DNA from 3 places in the Amycolatopsis sp. WAC 01416 genome. Region 3 is predicted to be linked to each of the others. Evidence: riboswitches for the same ligand, from Rfam matches in the RefSeq annotation. Region 3 holds a riboswitch; each other region holds the start of a gene.
What was found. Region 3 has a riboswitch for S-adenosylmethionine ahead of DL990_RS17830 (methionine ABC transporter ATP-binding protein). Riboswitches for the same ligand answer to the same signal wherever they lie in the genome.

Region 1: it holds a riboswitch for S-adenosylmethionine, as region 3 does, so the genes downstream of both, DL990_RS24200 (aminotransferase class V-fold PLP-dependent enzyme) here and DL990_RS17830 (methionine ABC transporter ATP-binding protein) in region 3, are expected to answer to the same signal.
Region 2: it holds a riboswitch for S-adenosylmethionine, as region 3 does, so the genes downstream of both, thrC (threonine synthase) here and DL990_RS17830 (methionine ABC transporter ATP-binding protein) in region 3, are expected to answer to the same signal.

What each region holds. Positions count from the first base shown of each region.
Region 1 covers NZ_QHHX01000007.1:91,844-97,530, reverse strand. Annotated here, with positions in the region: gene DL990_RS24220 (AsnC family protein) at 1-277, shown strand, start outside; gene DL990_RS24215 (RluA family pseudouridine synthase) at 401-1,327, opposite strand; gene lspA (signal peptidase II) at 1,324-1,887, opposite strand; gene DL990_RS24205 (hypothetical protein) at 1,912-2,508, opposite strand; gene DL990_RS24200 (aminotransferase class V-fold PLP-dependent enzyme) at 2,528-3,901, opposite strand; SAM riboswitch class IV at 3,934-4,048, opposite strand; gene DL990_RS24195 (M23 family metallopeptidase) at 4,210-4,893, opposite strand; gene DL990_RS24190 (potassium/proton antiporter) at 5,025-5,687, opposite strand, start outside.
Region 2 covers NZ_QHHX01000006.1:39,254-44,940, reverse strand. Annotated here, with positions in the region: gene DL990_RS20930 (VOC family protein) at 1-105, opposite strand, end outside; gene DL990_RS20925 (EamA family transporter) at 129-1,007, opposite strand; gene rpsT (30S ribosomal protein S20) at 1,367-1,627, shown strand; gene holA (DNA polymerase III subunit delta) at 1,680-2,663, opposite strand; SAM riboswitch class I at 2,799-2,931, shown strand; gene thrC (threonine synthase) at 2,944-4,209, shown strand; gene DL990_RS20905 (ComEC/Rec2 family competence protein) at 4,403-5,687, opposite strand, start outside.
Region 3 covers NZ_QHHX01000005.1:125,073-130,759, forward strand. Annotated here, with positions in the region: gene DL990_RS17815 (DUF222 domain-containing protein) at 1-781, opposite strand, end outside; gene DL990_RS17820 (GNAT family N-acetyltransferase) at 927-1,511, opposite strand; gene rsmA (16S rRNA (adenine(1518)-N(6)/adenine(1519)-N(6))-dimethyltransferase RsmA) at 1,552-2,388, shown strand; SAM riboswitch class I at 2,636-2,726, shown strand; partial or broken gene DL990_RS17830 (methionine ABC transporter ATP-binding protein) at 2,937-3,947, shown strand; gene DL990_RS17835 (4-(cytidine 5'-diphospho)-2-C-methyl-D-erythritol kinase) at 4,070-5,035, shown strand; gene DL990_RS17840 (ABC-F family ATP-binding cassette domain-containing protein) at 5,103-5,687, shown strand, end outside.

The DNA.
Region 1 (5,687 bases), on a different contig from region 3:
CGTCGTGCACACCGAGATCACCAACCGCGGGAACATCCCGTTCGTGTCGCTTCCGGACAACTACCTCGAACTGCTCACCGCCGACGGCAAGCCGATCGCGAAGGCGCCGGTCTCGCTGACCTCGCGGCCGCCGCACAAGATCGGCGTCCGGCCCGGTGAGACCCTCGGCGGGCACACCGTCTACGTGCTGCCGGACGCCACCCGCGTGGTCGCCGTGCGCTGGTCACCCCGGCCGGAGCCGGACGAGCGCACGCTGACCTGGTCCATCGACGACTGATCCCCCGTCACAGAATCCCCACACGTCACAACGGCTGCGCGTGAAGGCCCCCTTCACGCGGCTCAGCCGAGGGAACTCGCCCTTCGCGCCACCCGGCCCACGGCCCCACCGGTCACATCGTGGCTAGTTTTCGTCCTGCAGGATCCGCAGCGCGGTGGCGAGGTCGTCCGGGTACTCCGATTCGAACTCGACCCAGCGCCCGTCGGACGGGTGGGCGAAGCCGAGCGTCTTCGCGTGCAGCCATTGCCGGGAAAGCCCGAGTTTACGCGCCAGCACCGGGTCGGCGCCGTAGGTCAGGTCGCCGACGCACGGGTGCTTGAGCGCCGAGAAGTGCACGCGGATCTGGTGCGTGCGGCCGGTCTCCAGTTTGATCTGCGCCAGCGACGCGGCGCGGAAGGCCTCGACGACCTCGTAGTGCGTGACGCTGGGCCGCCCGCCCTGGACGACCGCGAACTTGTAGTCGTGCCGGGGGTGCCGGTCGATCGGCGCGTCGATGGTGCCGCGCGTCGGATCGGGGTGGCCCTGCACGATGGCGTGGTAGCCCTTGTCGACGGTGCGTTCCTTGAACGCCCGCTTCAGCACGGTGTACGCGTGCTCGCTCTTCGCCACGACCATCACGCCGGTGGTGCCGGCGTCCAGCCGGTGCACGACGCCCTGGCGTTCGGCGGCGCCCGAGGTCGCGATCCGCAGCCCGGCGGCGGCGAGCCCGCCGACGACGGTCGGCCCGGTCCAGCCGGGGCTCGGGTGCACGGCGACGCCGACCGGCTTCGAGATCACCACGATGTCGTCATCGTCGTGCAGGATCTTCATGCCTTCGACGGGTTCCACGACGACCTCGATGGGCGAGGCCGGATCGGGCAGCGTCACTTCGAGCAGCCCGCCTGCGGTCAGCCGGTCCGACTTCCCGGCCTGCCTGCCGTCGAGCAGGATCTCGCCGGATTCGGCCAGTTCCGCCACGATCGTGCGGGAAAGTCCCAGCAGTTTCGCCAGCCCCGCGTCGACGCGCATGCCGTCGAGCCCATCGGGAACGGGCAACATCCGCGCGCTCATTCGCTCGCCGCTTTCTTCTTGTCTTTTGTGGATGTTCCGTCGTAGTCCTTGCCCAGCAAGGAAAGGATCACGATGAGCACGCCGCCGACACAGATCGCGGAGTCGGCGACGTTGAAGATCGCCCAGCCCTGCCCGTTCGGCGCGAACGCGGAGATCATGTCGACCACGTGTCCCTGCAGCGGGCCCGGCGCGCGGAAGATCCGGTCGGTGAGGTTGCCGAGCGCACCGGCCAGCACCAGGCCGAGACCGATCGCCCAGCCCACCGAGCGCAGCCGCCGGGACAGCCAGACGATGGCGATCACGACGGCGATCGCGACCAGCGCGAGCACCCAGGTGAGCCCGGTCGCCATCGAGAAGGCGGCGCCGGGGTTGCGTACCAGCTGGAAGTACACCAGCCCGCCGAGGAACTCGACCGGCTGCTTGCCCTCGAGCGTGGACACGGCGATCTGCTTGGTGAGGAGGTCGATCCCCCACAGCACCGCGGCGACGGCGAACACCACGGCGACGCGCTTCTTGGGCAGCGGCGGCGACGGTGGCGCGGTTTCGGGCTCTGTACTCACTCTCCCATTGTCCACTGAGCCTGCTCAGGCCTCCTCGGCGGCTGTCTTCGGCCTGCTCAGCAGGGCCGCGAACGCGCCGGCGAGCGCGACCAGCGACGACAGCACCAACGCGAGCTGCCCTCGCGCGAGCACGACCGCGCAGAGCACGAACGCCGCGGCCACGACGAGCACCAGCACGCTGCGCTCCAGCCAGGCGAGCCCGACCAGGCCGAGCGTCAGCAGAACCGCGCTCCGCGCGTCGCCGTCCATGTCGAGTTCCCAGTAGCCGACCAGATCCGCCAGCACGATGGCGACCAGCCCGCCGAGCGCGATCCCGGCGACCTTCCACCACCGAACGGTCTTCGCCCGGAACGCGTAGAACAGCACCGTGCCGAGGTAGACCGCGAGGACGGCGAACAGCCAGTTGTCCATCCTGCCCATGCCGACGACCGAAACCGCGGTCAGGGCCTCACGGCTCGTCTCCCCGCCGTGGACGGATCCGAACATGCCGCCGTTCGCGTACGGCGCATAGGCGAACCATCCCTCGGACCGGCGCGCGCCGACGGACAGGGCCACCACCGCCAGCTGGGCGAATCCCAGCAACGCCAGCGGAAACCAATAACGTGGTCGCTCGTTCCCCATGCGGGGTGAGGCTAGTGGGTCAGGCGCAGAACGGGGGCAGTTCCCGCGGATCGTTCTCCGGCACCCAGCGGCCCTCGGGCTTCTCGTACTGCCAGCGGGCGCCGCGGGCGACGATCTGGCGCAGCGCCAGCACGAGCCGGTCCACGTGTTCGGTGGTGCTGCCGAGGCCGAGGCTGACCCGGACGGCCTGCTGCCCGGTCGAACCGGCGGCGGAGATCAGCCGTTTGGTGGCGATGTGCGCGCAGAACGCGCCGTCCCGCACGCCGATGCCGTACTCCGCCGAAAGGACCGCGGCGAGCCAGCCCGGGTCGAACCCGTCGACGACGAAGCTGAGCGTGCCGACCCTGTCGACCGGCGCGTCGAACAGCCGCAGTTCGGCGAATCCGGGAACCGCGGCGAGACCGCGACGCAGCCGCGCCAGCAGTTCGTCCTCGTGGGCGACGATCGCGTCCCAGTTCCCGGCCAGTGTCTCGCAGGCGACACCGAGCGCGTAGACGCCGACGGTGTTGGGAGAACCGGCTTCGTGCCGCTCGGGGCCGGAATTCCAGACCACACCGAGGTTTTCGGAGTCACGGTTGACGAGCTTCGTCGCACCGCCACCGGCGAGGTACGGCTGGGCGGCGCGCAGCCAGTCGGCGCGGCCGATCAGCGCTCCGGCACCGAAAGGCGCGTACAACTTGTGGCCAGACAGCGCGACGTAGTCGACGTCCAGTTCACGCACCGAGATCTTCCGATGCGGGGCGAGCTGCGCCGCGTCGAGCGCGATCCGGGCGCCGTGCCGCCGCGCGACCGCGGCGATCTCCTTGACCGGCAACAGTTCCCCGGTCACGTTGGACGCGCCGGTGATGACCACCAGCCGCGGCCCCTGCGGGCAGTCCGCGAGTGCTTCGTCCACAGCGGACACCGCGGCGAGACGGGTGCGAGGGGTCTGGATCCGGCGGACGTTCGGGCCCCGCCACGGCAGCAGCGCGGCGTGGTGATCGGTGTCGAACACGACGACCGACGTGTGCTTCGGCAGGCTGCGCGCGAGAAGGTTGAAGGAATCGGTGGTGTTGCGGGTGAACACGACGGCGTCGGTCGACCGCGCGTCGACGAAGTCCCGCAGGATTCCGCGCGTGCGCTCGTAAAGCTTGGTGGAGATCTGCGAAGCGAACCCGGCGCCGCGGTGCACGCTGGCGTACCAGGGCAGGAATTCGTCGACGGCGGCCCGCACCTTGTCCAGACAAGGGGCGCTCGCCGCGTGGTCGAGGTTGGCGTATCCGATATGGTCATTGCCGCCGCCGGTCACCAGCGGGACCCGCAGCTCGGCACACGCGACCGTCGGGATTTCGTGTGTGGCAACGGTTTCCGCGACAGCGGCGGGAGTGTTCGTGCGTTCGAGAGCGAGAGTCATCGTCATCCTCCGGGCCAGGGGACCCGACGAGGATCCCGCGCTTGCCCGTCGCACCACGCGACGAGCCAGGTCCTCACCCGGGGCACCCCACCGCGGAAGGAGGGTTGCCGGTCAGCTAGCCGGGGCTTGACGCTGACACTCGTGACCTACGGACGAAGTTAGCGGACGGGCAGGCGATCGAGCCACCCCTCGTCCGCATCTTGAGACGCCGCTCACGTGCTCCGCAAGCGAGGAAACCCGCAATTCGGCACCTGATCGCGCTGGTTCGCGGCCCGGACCATCGCAACCAGGTGCCGAATTGCGGCAGGTCAGGCGCGGAATCGGCCGGGCAGCGGGACGATCGCGCGGGAGGACACCTCGGTCGCGGTCCCCGAGTACTGATCGGTGCCCGCGGTGAACTGCCAGCCGCCGAAGGTCTTGCCGTCGACGGCCTCGCCGTAGGCCGCCGCGACCTTGGTGGAGACCTCGTCGTAGGACATGCCGTTCCAGTTGCCCGCGCCGACGCCGAAGTCGCGCGAGTCGCCGCCCTGCGGGGCGGCCGCGGGCAGCGTCCACAGGGTGAAGTGCACGTGGGCGCCGGTGCTGCTGCCACCGCAGGGCAGCGCGTTACCGGTCCGGCCGAGTGCGTCGCCAGGGGCGACCTTCTGGCCGTCGGTGACCGCGATGCCTTCCAGGTGGTAGTACCCGGTCCGCCAGCCGCCGTCGTGGTCGACGGTCACCCAGTCGCCGCCGTCGCAGTGCTGGATCCGGACCGTGCCCGCCAGCGGGGCGCGAACGGTCCGGTCGCCGGGGCTGAAGTCGATGGCGTTCTTCACGCCGGAGGTCCCGTTGTCCGAGTGGATCCCCGCCGAGTAGACCGACTGGCCTGTTTCGAAGGGCAGCCCGAACACGGGAAACGCGCCGGCCGCTGTCGCCACCGGGGCGGTGAGAACCACCCCGACGAGTGCCGCGGCGACCCCCAGACCGGCGAACCGCACAGGAAGTTTCGTCACCTTGCGTACTCCTTACCCCGCGACACTCACCCATTCGATGGAGTCGATTGCCGGGAAAGTAATCCAAAAGGAGGACGCAAGGGAAGAATTATCTGAGATCAACCGACGAACAGCTGGTGCCGGGCCGTGACCTACTGGCCGGATTCGCCCTTCCACCTGGCGAGGCGTCCGGCGCGGTCGACGGCCCGCAGGCGCCGCTCGGCCGCGTCACGGACTTCGGCGGTGGTCACGACGAGTAACTGATCCCGTTCCTGGAGCCGGGTGTTCTTGTTGGGCGTGAAGCCGGCGCCGTCGCGGACGAGGAGGCTGATCGTCGCCCCGATGGGCAGCCGTAGTTCGGCCAGGTAGACGCCGTGCATCTTGGATCCGGCGTTGATCCGGACCTGCAGGAGTTCCGCGCCCATCTCGTCGAGCGGGGCGGAGTCGACGTCGATCTCGTGCGCTTCGGTGTGCTGGGCGAGTCCGAGCACGCGCGCGAGCGGGGTCAGCGTCGCGCCCTGGAGCAGCGTCAGCACGATGACCAGCACGAACACCGCGTCGACCAGCTCCTGCGCGCCGGGCACCCCCGACGACAGGGGGATCAGCGCGAGCACGATCGGGACCGCCCCGCGCAAGCCCGCCCAGGACAGGAACACCTGTTCTCGCCAAGGGATCTTGAACGGCAGTGCCGAGAGCACCACCGACAACGGACGGGCGAGCAACAACACGACCGCGCCCGCGACCAGGCCCTGGACCAGGCTTTCGAGGATCCTGCTCGGCGAGGCGAACAGGCCGAGCAGCACGAACAGCCCGAT
Region 2 (5,687 bases), on a different contig from region 3:
GGGGAACTCCTTGTCGATCGCCAAGCCCAGGGTGTCCCGATAGAACGCCGTCGACACCTCGAGGTCCTTCGGGTGGATCAGCACCCTGCTGCTCAGCACGTCCATGACCCCATCCCTACCGGACGGGTTCAGGCCATCGCAATCGCGGTGATCCCGGCCAGCACCACCGCCGACCCGGCCAGCCTGCGGACGGCGTTCGCCTCCCCCAGTACCAGCCAGGCGGCGAGGCCGCCCAGGACGATGCTCAGTTCGCGCGCGGGTGCGATGAGGCTCACCGGAGCGATCTGGAGGGCGTAGAGGACCAGCAGGTAGGCGACCGGTGAGAGCAGGCCGACGATGAGGATTTCGCGCTTGTGCTCGCGCCACAGCCACGCGACCTCCTCGCGGTCCTTCAGCGCGTACGGCGCCATGAGCAGGCTCTGCACGATCGCACCGGTTCCGAAATAGATGATCGGCGGGACACCGAGGCCGGTGACCGAATGCGCGTCCCACAGTGTGTAGGCGGCGATCGTGACCCCGGTCAGCAGTCCGTAGGCCACGCCTTTGCGGCGAGCGACGCGATCGGCGGCGTCGGCATGCGCCGGTGCGCGTCCGGTACCGATGACCAGCACGCCGGCGATCACGAGGAACGCGCCGATCAGGCCGAGCACCCCTGGCCGCTCGCCGAGCAGCACGACGGCCGCGAGCACCGAGAGCAGCGGCCCGGTACCGCGGGCGACGGGATAGACGACGGACAGATCGCCGACGGCGTAACCCCGTTGGAGGACGATCCCGTAGGTGACGTGGAACACCGCCGTAACCACGGCCGCGAACAGGCAGGTCCACTGTGGACGTTGCGGCTCCACCGCCAGTGAGACCGCCATGACGGGTACGAGAAGGATCGCGGAGAGGCTGTAGTAGGCCCAGACGAACCGGGCTCCGCCACGGCGGATCCGCTTGGCTGCCAGATTCCAGCCCGCGTGGATGACTGCGGCGATGACGACCAAGGACAGAGCGGTGGCGTTCACGGCGGACCTTCCCGTTTTCCGCGCATGCGGAAAACACCGGTCCTCCAGGCTTTTGTCCCGTCAGATGAACGGCAGCGCTTCCGGCCCCGCCGATGGTGCCGCTCGGACCTGTCCCCTCTGCCCTGATTATGTGTTTCGCTGAACGGGCAGGCGGCGGAACCCTAGGCACTACGATCTTCACCGTACCGCAATCCCCCCTCCCCAGGCGGCCGTGAGCGGCCCCGGGGCGGCTGTTAAGATTGCCTCTCACCGTCGTGTGGCATTCCGTCATGGAGGAAACCCGCGCCGCTCTCACGAGCATGCAGGGCCGGTCACAGCGCGGCGGCGAAACCACCGAGAGATTCAAGAGGAGCGCCCCCGTGGCCAACATCAAGTCGCAGATCAAGCGCATCACCACCAACGAGAAGGCGCGTCAGCGCAACCAGGCGATCCGGTCCTCGGTGAAGACCGCGATCCGCAAGTTCCGCGAGGCAGCCGACGCCGGCGACAAGGCCAAGGCCCTGGAGCTGCAGAAGGACGCGGCCAAGAAGATGGACAAGGCTGTGACCAAGGGCGTTCTCCACGCCAACCAGGCCGCCAACAAGAAGTCCGCGCTCGCGAAGCGCGCGAACTCTCTCTGATCGGCTTTCGAAGGGCCCCGGCGACTCACGTCGCCGGGGCCCTTCGCCATGTTCAGCGGCTTGTACCGTGGGCGTCGACGACCTCAAGCACGGCGCGTTCCAACGCGTACTCCGGGTTGGCCGCGACCCCCTTGACCTCGGCGTTGAGCCGGGCGACCACCCGCATCGCGGTGGCCAGACCGTCCTGACCCCAGCCTCGGGCCTGCCCCTGCGCCTTGCGCACCTTCCACGGCGGCATCCCCAGCTCGCCGGCCATCTGGTTCGGGTTCCCGCGACCGGCGCCGGACACCCGCGCGATCGTCCGGACCGCGTCGGCGAGAGCGTCGGCGACCAGCACGTGCGGCACGCCCAGTTGCATCGCCCAGCGCAGCGATTCGAGCGCCGCGGCCTTGTCACCGGCGACGGCCTTTTCGGCGACGGCGAATCCGTTCACGTCCGCGCGGCCCCGGTGGTAGCGGCGGACCGCCTGCTCGTCGACCGTTCCGCCCGCGTCCGCGACGAGCTGGGTCGCGGCCGACGACAACTCACGCAGATCCGAGCCGACCGCGTCGATCAGCGCGAGCACGGCCGCACCGTCGATCTTCCCGCCGACCCGGCGGACCTCGTTGCGGACAAAGGATTCCCGCTCAGCGGCCTTGGTCAGTTTCGGGCATTCGACGACCTCCGCCCCTGCCTTCTTCAAGGCGGCGGGGAGCGCCTTCGCGGCCTTGCTCCGACCGCCTCCGCTGTGCACGACGACGAGCACGATGCCGTCGGCGGGCGCCTTGACGTAGGCCATCACCCCGTCGGCGAGCTCCTGCGAAATGTCCTGCGCCGATTCGAGGACGATCACCCTGCCTTCCGCGAACAGCGAGGGGCTGACCATCTCCGCGAGCGCCGGGACTGTGAGGTCCGACACCCGGATCCGGGTGAGATCCGCCGTCGGATCGGCGGCTTTGGCCGCGTCCGAAGCGCCGCGGACCGCGCGTTCGATCAGCAGCTCTTCCTCACCGAGAACCAGGACCAGCGGCGATGGGGCGGAAGCTTGCGTCGTCACGGTGACGATCCTGCCACTCGTCCTCTCGTGTGCTTTGTCCGGTGATGTGTTCCGGGCACGGTGGCCCCACCTGAGGCTCATGTCGTACGGTGTTGGCGAGGCGACGCGATGACACGCGTGCCGACAATCGAATACCGCTCATCCAGAGGGGCAGAGGGAACGGCCCGACGAAGCCCCGGCAACCGGCGTCAGCCTGTCATTCCGCGATCGCGGGATAGCTGACGAACACGGTGCCAATTCCGGCCCGCCACGGCGGGGCAGATGAGGAAAGGACCTCGCGATGACCGCAACCCTCGGCACGACCTCCACCACCAAGACCCCGGATCTCGGACCGGCCGTCGAACTGGTGTCGAAGGAAGAGGGACACCGGCAGCCGCTCGCCCCCGAATTCGTTTCCGCCGAGGACTTCTCGCCGCTCGAAGTCGCCTACGACTTCGGCCGCGTGCGCCGCGAGGACATCGAAGCCGGACCGAAGAACATCTGGCGCTACAAGAAACTCCTTCCCGTTCCGTCGAACGTCGAAGAAATCCCCAACACCGAACCCGGCGCCACCCGGCTCATCCAGGCCGACAGGCTCGCGAAAGCCTTGGGCGTCAAGAAGGTCTGGGTCAAGGACGACACCGGCAACCCCACGCACTCGTTCAAGGACCGTGTGGTCGCCGTCGCGCTGGCCGCCGCCCGCGAATTCGGCTTCGACGTGCTCGCCTGTCCGTCGACCGGCAACCTGGCCAACGCCGTCGCCGCCGCGGCGGCCCGCGCCGGCTGGCGGTCGGTCGTGCTGATCCCGAAGACCCTCGAGCGCGCGAAGATCCTCACCACCGCCGTGTACGACGGCGACCTGATCGCGGTCGACGGCAACTACGACGACGTGAACCGGCTCGCCACCCAGCTCGCCGCCGAGCAGGAGAGCTGGGCGTTCGTCAACGTGAACGTCCGGCCCTACTACTCCGAAGGCTCCAAGACGCTGGCCTTCGAGGTCGCCGAACAGCTCGGCTGGCGGCTCCCCTCCCAGATCGTGGTCCCGATCGCCTCCGGTTCCCAGCTCACCAAGGTGGACAAGGGTTTCCGCGAGTTCGGGCAGCTCGGTCTCGTCGACGAGACGCCGTACAAGGTGTTCGGCGCGCAGGCCACCGGCTGCTCCCCCGTCTCGGCGGCCTTCCGTGCGGGCCACGACGTCGTCCAGCCGGTCAAGCCGGACACGATCGCCCGGTCGCTCGCGATCGGCAACCCGGCCGACGGCCCCTACGTCCTCGACGTGGTCAACCGCACCGGCGGCGCGATCGAAGACGTCACCGACGAAGAGGTCGTCGAGGGCATCCGGCTGCTCGCCCGCACCGAGGGCGTCTTCACCGAGACCGCCGGTGGGGTCACCGTCGCGACGGCCAAGAAGCTCATCGAGACCGGCAAGCTCAACCCGGACGAGGAGATCGTCCTGCTGATCACCGGTGACGGCCTGAAGACCCTCGATGCCGTCGAGGGCAAGATCGGCCCGAAGGCCACCGTCAGCGCCTCAGCCGACGCGGTCCGCGAAGCACTCGGCATCTGAGACCTGTTGGCGGAGCTGAGGACGGGTTCGCTAACAGGACATAACGCGTGAACCCGCCCTGGCCGAAGGCCCGCTATCGCGGTGGCAGGACGCCCTGACCGCCCATAAGGACGTGTTCAACCAGATCGCGTCCTGTCGACGTCGATCGCGGCGCGGATTCACCGACAGGCACTGAGTTCCCGCCCGGCCCGCCTCAAGAACGAGGCGGGCCGCGGGGCTCACCCCGGCGCAGCAAGGCAAGTCCCCGCGCGTCGGCGACGACCGCGGTGTCGCCGTCAGTGTCCGTTCTGGCGATCGACGCGCCGACCGTGGCCAGATTGTCCAAAGTGGACTTGTTCGGATGGCCGTAGGTGTTTCCGGCCCCGACACTCACCAACGCCACCCTCGGTGCGACGGCGTTGAGGAAATCCGGTGCCGTGTAACGGCTTCCGTGATGCGGGACTTTCAGGATCTCGGCTTGCAGATCGGTACCCTCGGCCATCAGGTCGGCCTGCGCGGCGAGCTCGACGTCGCCCGTCAGCAGTAGCCTGCCCGCCGGGGTACCGGCGCGCAGGACGACCGAGCCGTTGTTGATCACCGTGCCGTCCTGTTCGAGGACCGAACGCCGGGTGACATACCGCGGCCCCAGTACGTCGAGCGACAGCCCCGGCCAGTCCAGCCGCTGCCCGATTCCCAGCTCCAGCAAGGGAATCCCGCGGCGTGCGGTCTCGTCCGCGACCTGTTGCCACGCCCAGGCGGGAGCCCGGCCCGGGCCGACGGCGACCGCACCGACCGACCGGCCCTCGAAGACGGATTCGAGGCCGCCGATGTGGTCGGCGTGCAGATGACTCAACACGATCAACGGAACACGATCCACGCCGAGCCTGCGCAGGCATTCGTCGACCGGTCCCGGTTCCGGCCCGGTGTCGACCAGGACCGCTCTGCCCGGCTCGCCCGTGGCGAGGGCTACGGCATCCCCCTGTCCGACGTCGCAGGCGATGGCACTCCACGACGCCGGTGGCCAGGCCGGTGCCAGCACCCGCATCGGTACGAAGACGAGCAGACCGGCGGCCAGCGCGACCGCCAGCAAGATCCTGGCGTGGCGCAGCCGGACGACGACGAGCACCACGACGAGCAGGCCGGCCGCCAGCAGCCCACCCCACCAGCCATCCGGCCAGTCCACGACCGCACCCGGCGCCCGGGCGCCGTGGCGGGCCACGGTGATGAGCCAGCTCGCCTCGGGTTCGGTCAGGCGGACCAGCAGCCTGCCCGCCGACGGCCACCACGGTCCGACGACGGTGGCGAGCACGCCGAACACGGTGGCCGGGGCGACCACCGGCGCGGCGAGCACGTTGGTCACCACCGAGACGAGACTGACCGATCCCGCCATGCCCGCGATGACCGGCGTCGTCACCACGAACGCGGCCAGCGGGATGGTCAGCCCCTCGGCGTAGCCTGCCGGAACTCCGCGTCCGACCAGCCACTCGGCCCACCGCGGT
Region 3 (5,687 bases):
GCTCCGACGCCTGCCGGGGCAACGGGATGTCCGGGCTGCTTTCCGCGAGATCGACGATCTCCGAGAGTGCGTCACCGCGTCTCTCCGCCGGCGTACGGTCGTCGGCTTCTCTGTTCGGAGCCGGATACGCCCGCGGCACCAGAAGCGCGTTCAGGCGGGCGCCTGTTTCGGGGTCGAGGTTGCCACGCAGGTCCCAACGACCGGTGCGCTTCTGACGCAACCAGAACTCGCTTCGCTGAAGTTTCGGACTGGGATCCTCTTTGGGGTTCCCGTCCGGGTCGAGATGCGCGAGCAACTCCGTCCCCGCCACCGTGACGTCGCGTGGTCTGGCGACGCAGGCGAGCTCGACCAGGCCCTTCTCGGCCTCGTGCCGCGTGCTCGCGGTGAGGTGGTCGGGCAGCCGCTTCATGACGGTGACGATCCGGTCGATGCCGGCCTCGGCCAGCGCTCCGGTGGAGGCCGCGGTACCGGTCAAAGGCGCGACGGGGTCGATCGACGTGCCGTCGCGCACCCGTCTCGAATTGAGCGCGACCGCTCGAGCGGTCACCTTCTGGGCCTCCGCTCGAGGAACCCGAGCCACATGCTCGTAAAAGACGGCGATCGAGTTGTATCCGTAGAGCTCACGGACACCACGGGACTCGATCTCGGCCAGGATCTGGCCGACTTCGGCGATCAGACGTCGCCCTTCGCGTAGCCGTGTCTGCAACTCGTCGAGAAGCAGTTCGGCGTCACCTTCCGGCAGGTTGAGCGGGAAGGCCTTGGGAATGTTTGTGCTGGTCATCCTTCGATTGTCGAGGCAGATTCGAACTAATGCACGGTATCGATCGGGTGGATGATCATTACCCTCCGGGGGCGCCGACCTGCGCGTATCACCCTGGAGTGGGATGGGTGTCAGTTCGAAACGCCACAAGGATGATGGGAGCGGATCACGTCGGACCCCTGCCTGAGGGGGTGAGCTGTTCCCACTCCTCGCGGAGCACCCCGTAGACGACGGCGTCGTGCACGCCGCCGGACCAGCGTCGAGCGCGCCGGAACCGGCCTTCTTCGACGAAACCCAGCCGTCGTCCGACGGCGATCATTCCCGGGTTCCCCGAGAACGTCGCGAAGTCCAGGCGCAGCGTGTCGGTGCGGGAGAACAGGTAAGTCGTCCACAGGCGCAAGGCTTCGGTGCCGAATCCGCCGCCCCAGTACCGCTCGTCGTAGATGACCAGCCCCATCCGCCGCCAGTCGGTCTGCCTGCTTTCCCAGTACCAGCTGACCCTGCCGATCAACCTGCCATCGCTCAGGTCGCACACGGCGAGGCTGGCGCGGGGATCGGGCCGTTCGGCGTTGGTGGTCGTGAGTTCGCTCGCCGTGGATGCGACAGCAGCTGCGGTCGGGGTGCCGAAGTAGGGCCCGTTGGTCGTGTGCCAAGGCCGCGCGGGATCGAGCAGGTCTTCGAGCGATCGGAGATCGGATGGCCGCCAGTCGCGCAGCCGGACTTTCTCACCTTCGAGTACGACGTCGTCCACCGGCCAATCGTGGCTTGCCGAGGCTGACTACGATTGTCGGGTGACTGAACTGCTCGGCCCTGCGGAGATCAGGGCGCTTGCGGCCGAGCTGGACGTACGTCCGACCAAGAAGCTCGGCCAGAACTTCGTGCACGATCCCAACACCGTGCGCCGCATCGTCGATCTTTCCGGGATCGGCGAAGGTGACGTCGTGCTGGAAGTCGGGCCGGGTCTCGGCTCGTTGACCCTCGGACTGCTCGCGACCGGTGCCGAGGTCGTCGCGGTCGAGATCGATCCCGTGCTGGCGAAGCGGCTGCCGGACACGGTGGCCGAACGAGGCGGGGCCGAAAGGCTGAAGGTCGTCGGTGCGGACGCTTTGCGGATCACGGCGGGCGACCTGCCAACGCAGCCGACCGCGCTCGTCGCGAATCTGCCGTACAACGTCGCGGTTCCCGTCGTGCTTCACCTGCTCGCCGAGCTGCCGTCGCTCACCAGCGGCCTCGTGATGGTCCAGACCGAGGTCGCGGATCGGATGGCGGCAGGCCCGGGGAGCCGGACTTACGGCGTGCCCAGCGTCAAGCTCGCTTGGTACGGGAAGACGCGCAAGGTCGCCGCGGTGCCCCGCGCGGTGTTCTGGCCGGTTCCGAATGTGGACTCCGCACTCGTCGCTTTCGAGCGGGGCGAAGTGGTGTCGTCCGTTGACCGGGAGCGGCTGTTCGCGGTGGTGGACGCCGCCTTCTCTCAACGGCGGAAGACTTTGCGTGCCGCGTTGGCGTCATGGGCCGGTTCCGCCGAACGCGCGGGGGAGCTGCTCGAAAAGGCGGGGATCGACCCCAAGACCCGCGGTGAGCAGCTGGATGTGCACGAGTTCGCTCGGATCGCCGCGGCGGCCGTCTGACCGACCGTGGAAGATGTGACCGGCACCGCGCCGACGCGAGTTGGTCAAGGTCAGCACGAGTGCGTAAGTCCTCTTCTAGATCTGCCCGAGTCCGGCACGTCTTAGCAGGCAGCGTCCTTGCCGAGGTCCAAGAGCACCTGTCGCTGTCTCAAAGTATGGGCAGCGAATCCTGTATGATGGACGCGACCAGACGTGTGATCTGCGCCTACGCGCTTGCTTTCATCCAGTGGGATCGGTTTTACTCAGTGAACCATCCCGAGCGACTGAGAGACCTGGCTCGCCGAAGTCGCAGCAACCACCCTCCACAGGGCAGGTGCTACAGCCAGGACCGATGGAGGCTGTGCCTAATGAACAGGGTCACCCACCCGCTCCTGCTGACCAGGCGACGCGTTGTCGATGAAGGTCGCCGCACGGTAAGTGCGTGTCGACGCTCCACCGTTACTGCCTGAGTTCTTTCCCTTATCTCTGAATCCGTCCGTTCCGGACGGTTACTCGGTGACGGTCGGCGCGCTCGAAAGATGCAGCGCCCCATGTGCATGGAGCCCTTCGTGATCACTGTCGAAAACCTGTCCAAATCCTTTCCCCTCAACGGAAATCCGGTCGTCGCCCTGCGCGATGTGAGCGTGGACATCCAAGCGGGCTCGCTATTCGGAGTCGTGGGTCCGGCCGGCTCCGGCAAGTCGACCCTCGCTCGTTGCATCGGCCTGCAGGAGCGCCCCGACCGCGGCGTCGTCCGGCTCGACGGCCTCAACACCGGAACCCTCGACGGACGGCGTCTTCGCGAGATCCGCCGCCAGGTCGGTGTCGTGAGCACCAAACCGGAATTGCTCGCCGAGCGCACCATCGCCGGCAACATCGCTTCGCCGCTCGAACAGCTCGGCCTCGACGGTCCGCAGCGCCGCAACCGGGTCGGCAACCTGCTCGACCTGGTCGGGCTCACCCCCCGGGCGGGGCAGCGGCCAGGCGACCTGACCGAGGGGCAGCTGCGCCGGGTGGCCATCGCCAAGGCTCTCGCCGCCGGGCCGTCCGTGCTCTTGGCCGACGACCCGACCGCGGGCGTGCAGCCCGAAGAGTCCGGCGCTGTCCTGACCGTGCTCGACCGGGCGCGTGCCGAGCTCGGAGTCACCGTGCTGCTCACCACTCCCGACGCCGGCGTGGTCCGCCGTGTCTGCGACGACGTCGCGGTCCTGGAGGCCGGGGCGATCATCGAACGGGGAACCGTGCTCGACCTGGTCTCCGACCCGAACAGCCGGACCGCGCAGGCGCTGCTTCCCGCGATCGAGACCGGGCGGGCACAGGCCTCGAAGTACGACCGCGCGGTGGACGTCGTGCTCGTCGGCTTCGCTTCGGTCGGTGCGCTGCTGCCGGAAGCCGCCGGTCGCTTCGACGTCGAACTCGCCACCATCGGCGGCGGTCTGACCCGGATCGGTGACACGCCGGTCGGCCGGTTCCGCCTCGGTGTGCGCGGTGAGCGCGCGGACGCCGCGCTCGCCTGAATCGCCGAACGCGGCGGCCACGTGACCCACCCGGTCCGCGGACCGCAGGGCGTCGCCGCCTGATTACTCCGCGAACGGGCCGTCCAGGACGAAAGCTGTCCGGGCGGCCCGTTTCGTGCCTGACTCGTCCCGTTCTCTTTTCTCCTGGTGACAGCACAAGTGGAGCGGCCACGTAGTCTTGACTGGTGCTCGCCGTCGTACCGCCTCCAGTGACCGTCAGGGTCCCCGCCAAGGTCAACCTGCACCTGTCGGTCGGTGACGTACGCCCGGATGGCTACCACGAGCTGGTGACCGTGTTCCAGGCGCTTTCCCTGACCGACGAGGTGACCGTCGCGGTCACAGAAGACCCCGGTGTCGAGGTTTACGGCGAAGGCGAAGGTGCCGTGCCGACAGGGGCCAACAACCTCGCCTGGAAGGCGGCGCAGGCACTGGCGGCCCACGTCGGCAAGGCGGACGGCGAGTCCAAGGTCCGAGTGGTGCTGCGTAAAGGCATCCCGGTAGCGGGCGGGATGGCCGGTGGCAGCGCCGACGCGGCCGCGACCCTGGTGGGCCTCGCGTCGCTTTGGAAGCTCGACATTTCCCGAGACGAGCTGGCCGGTATCGCCGCGAAGCTCGGCAGCGATGTTCCTTTCGCGCTCTACGGCGGAACCGCGTTGGGTACCGGTCGGGGCGAGCAGCTGGTGCCGGTCTTGTCGAGGCACACGTTCCACTGGGTTCTGGCGTTCGACCAGCGTGGTCTTTCGACTCCGCGGGTGTTCGGCGAGCTGGACAGGTTGCGTGAAGAAGGCAGCCCGCCTCGGATCGGTTCGCACACTCCGGTGGTCGAGGCGCTGGCGTCCGGTGATCCGCGGCAGCTGGCGTTGCTTCTCGGCAATGACCTGCAAGCGGCCGCTGTCTCGTTGCGTCCGGGACTGCGGCGCACGTTGCGGGCCGGGGTCAACGCCGGTGCGCTTGCCGGCACCGTGTCCGGATCCGGGCCGACCTGTGCCTTTCTGTGCGCGGACGCGCAGTCGGCCGTCGAGGTCGCCGCGGAGTTGTCCGGTGCGGGGGTCTGTCGCACGGTTCGTGTCGCGCACGGGCCGGTCCCCGGAGCCCGGCTGGTCGGCGGGGATGACGCGCCGCGACCGTCGCCGCCTCGGGTGCACGCATGAGGGTGTCCGAAATGGACACCGACTAATTCGTTGTGTTGCAAGCTTTTTGGAAAGGATCGGCTGAGGCATGGCCAACTTGGTCAACCTGGAGTCGGTGAGCAAGTCCTTCGGGGTGCGCCCGCTGCTCGACAGTGTTTCGCTCGGTGTGGCGGAGGGGCAGCGTATCGGCGTCGTCGGTCTCAACGGGGGCGGGAAGACGACGCTGCTGGAGGTCCTCGCGGGGATCGCCGAGCCGGATACGGGACGTGTCAGTCAAGTCCGGGGCTTGCGGATGGCCGTGGTCACCCAGCGGACCGAACTTCCCGACGGCAGCACGGTCGGAGATGTCGTTCTGGAGCGCTACGGCGCTGAGCACGAGTGGGCCGCTGACGCGCGAGTCAGGTCCATTATGGATGGTCTGGGAATTACCGCTCTCGGAATCGAGAAGGCGACGGCGAACCTGTCCGGTGGCGAACGGCGCCGCGTCGCGTTGGCGGCGGCCCTCACCGGTGAACTGGACCTCGTCGTGCTCGACGAGCCCACCAACCATCTCGACGTCGAAGGTGTGCGCTGGCTCGCGGATCACCTGCTCAACCGCAGGATCGCGGTCGTGGTCGTTACCCACGACCGGTGGTTCCTCGACACGGTCGCGAGTGTGACCTGGGAGGTCGCC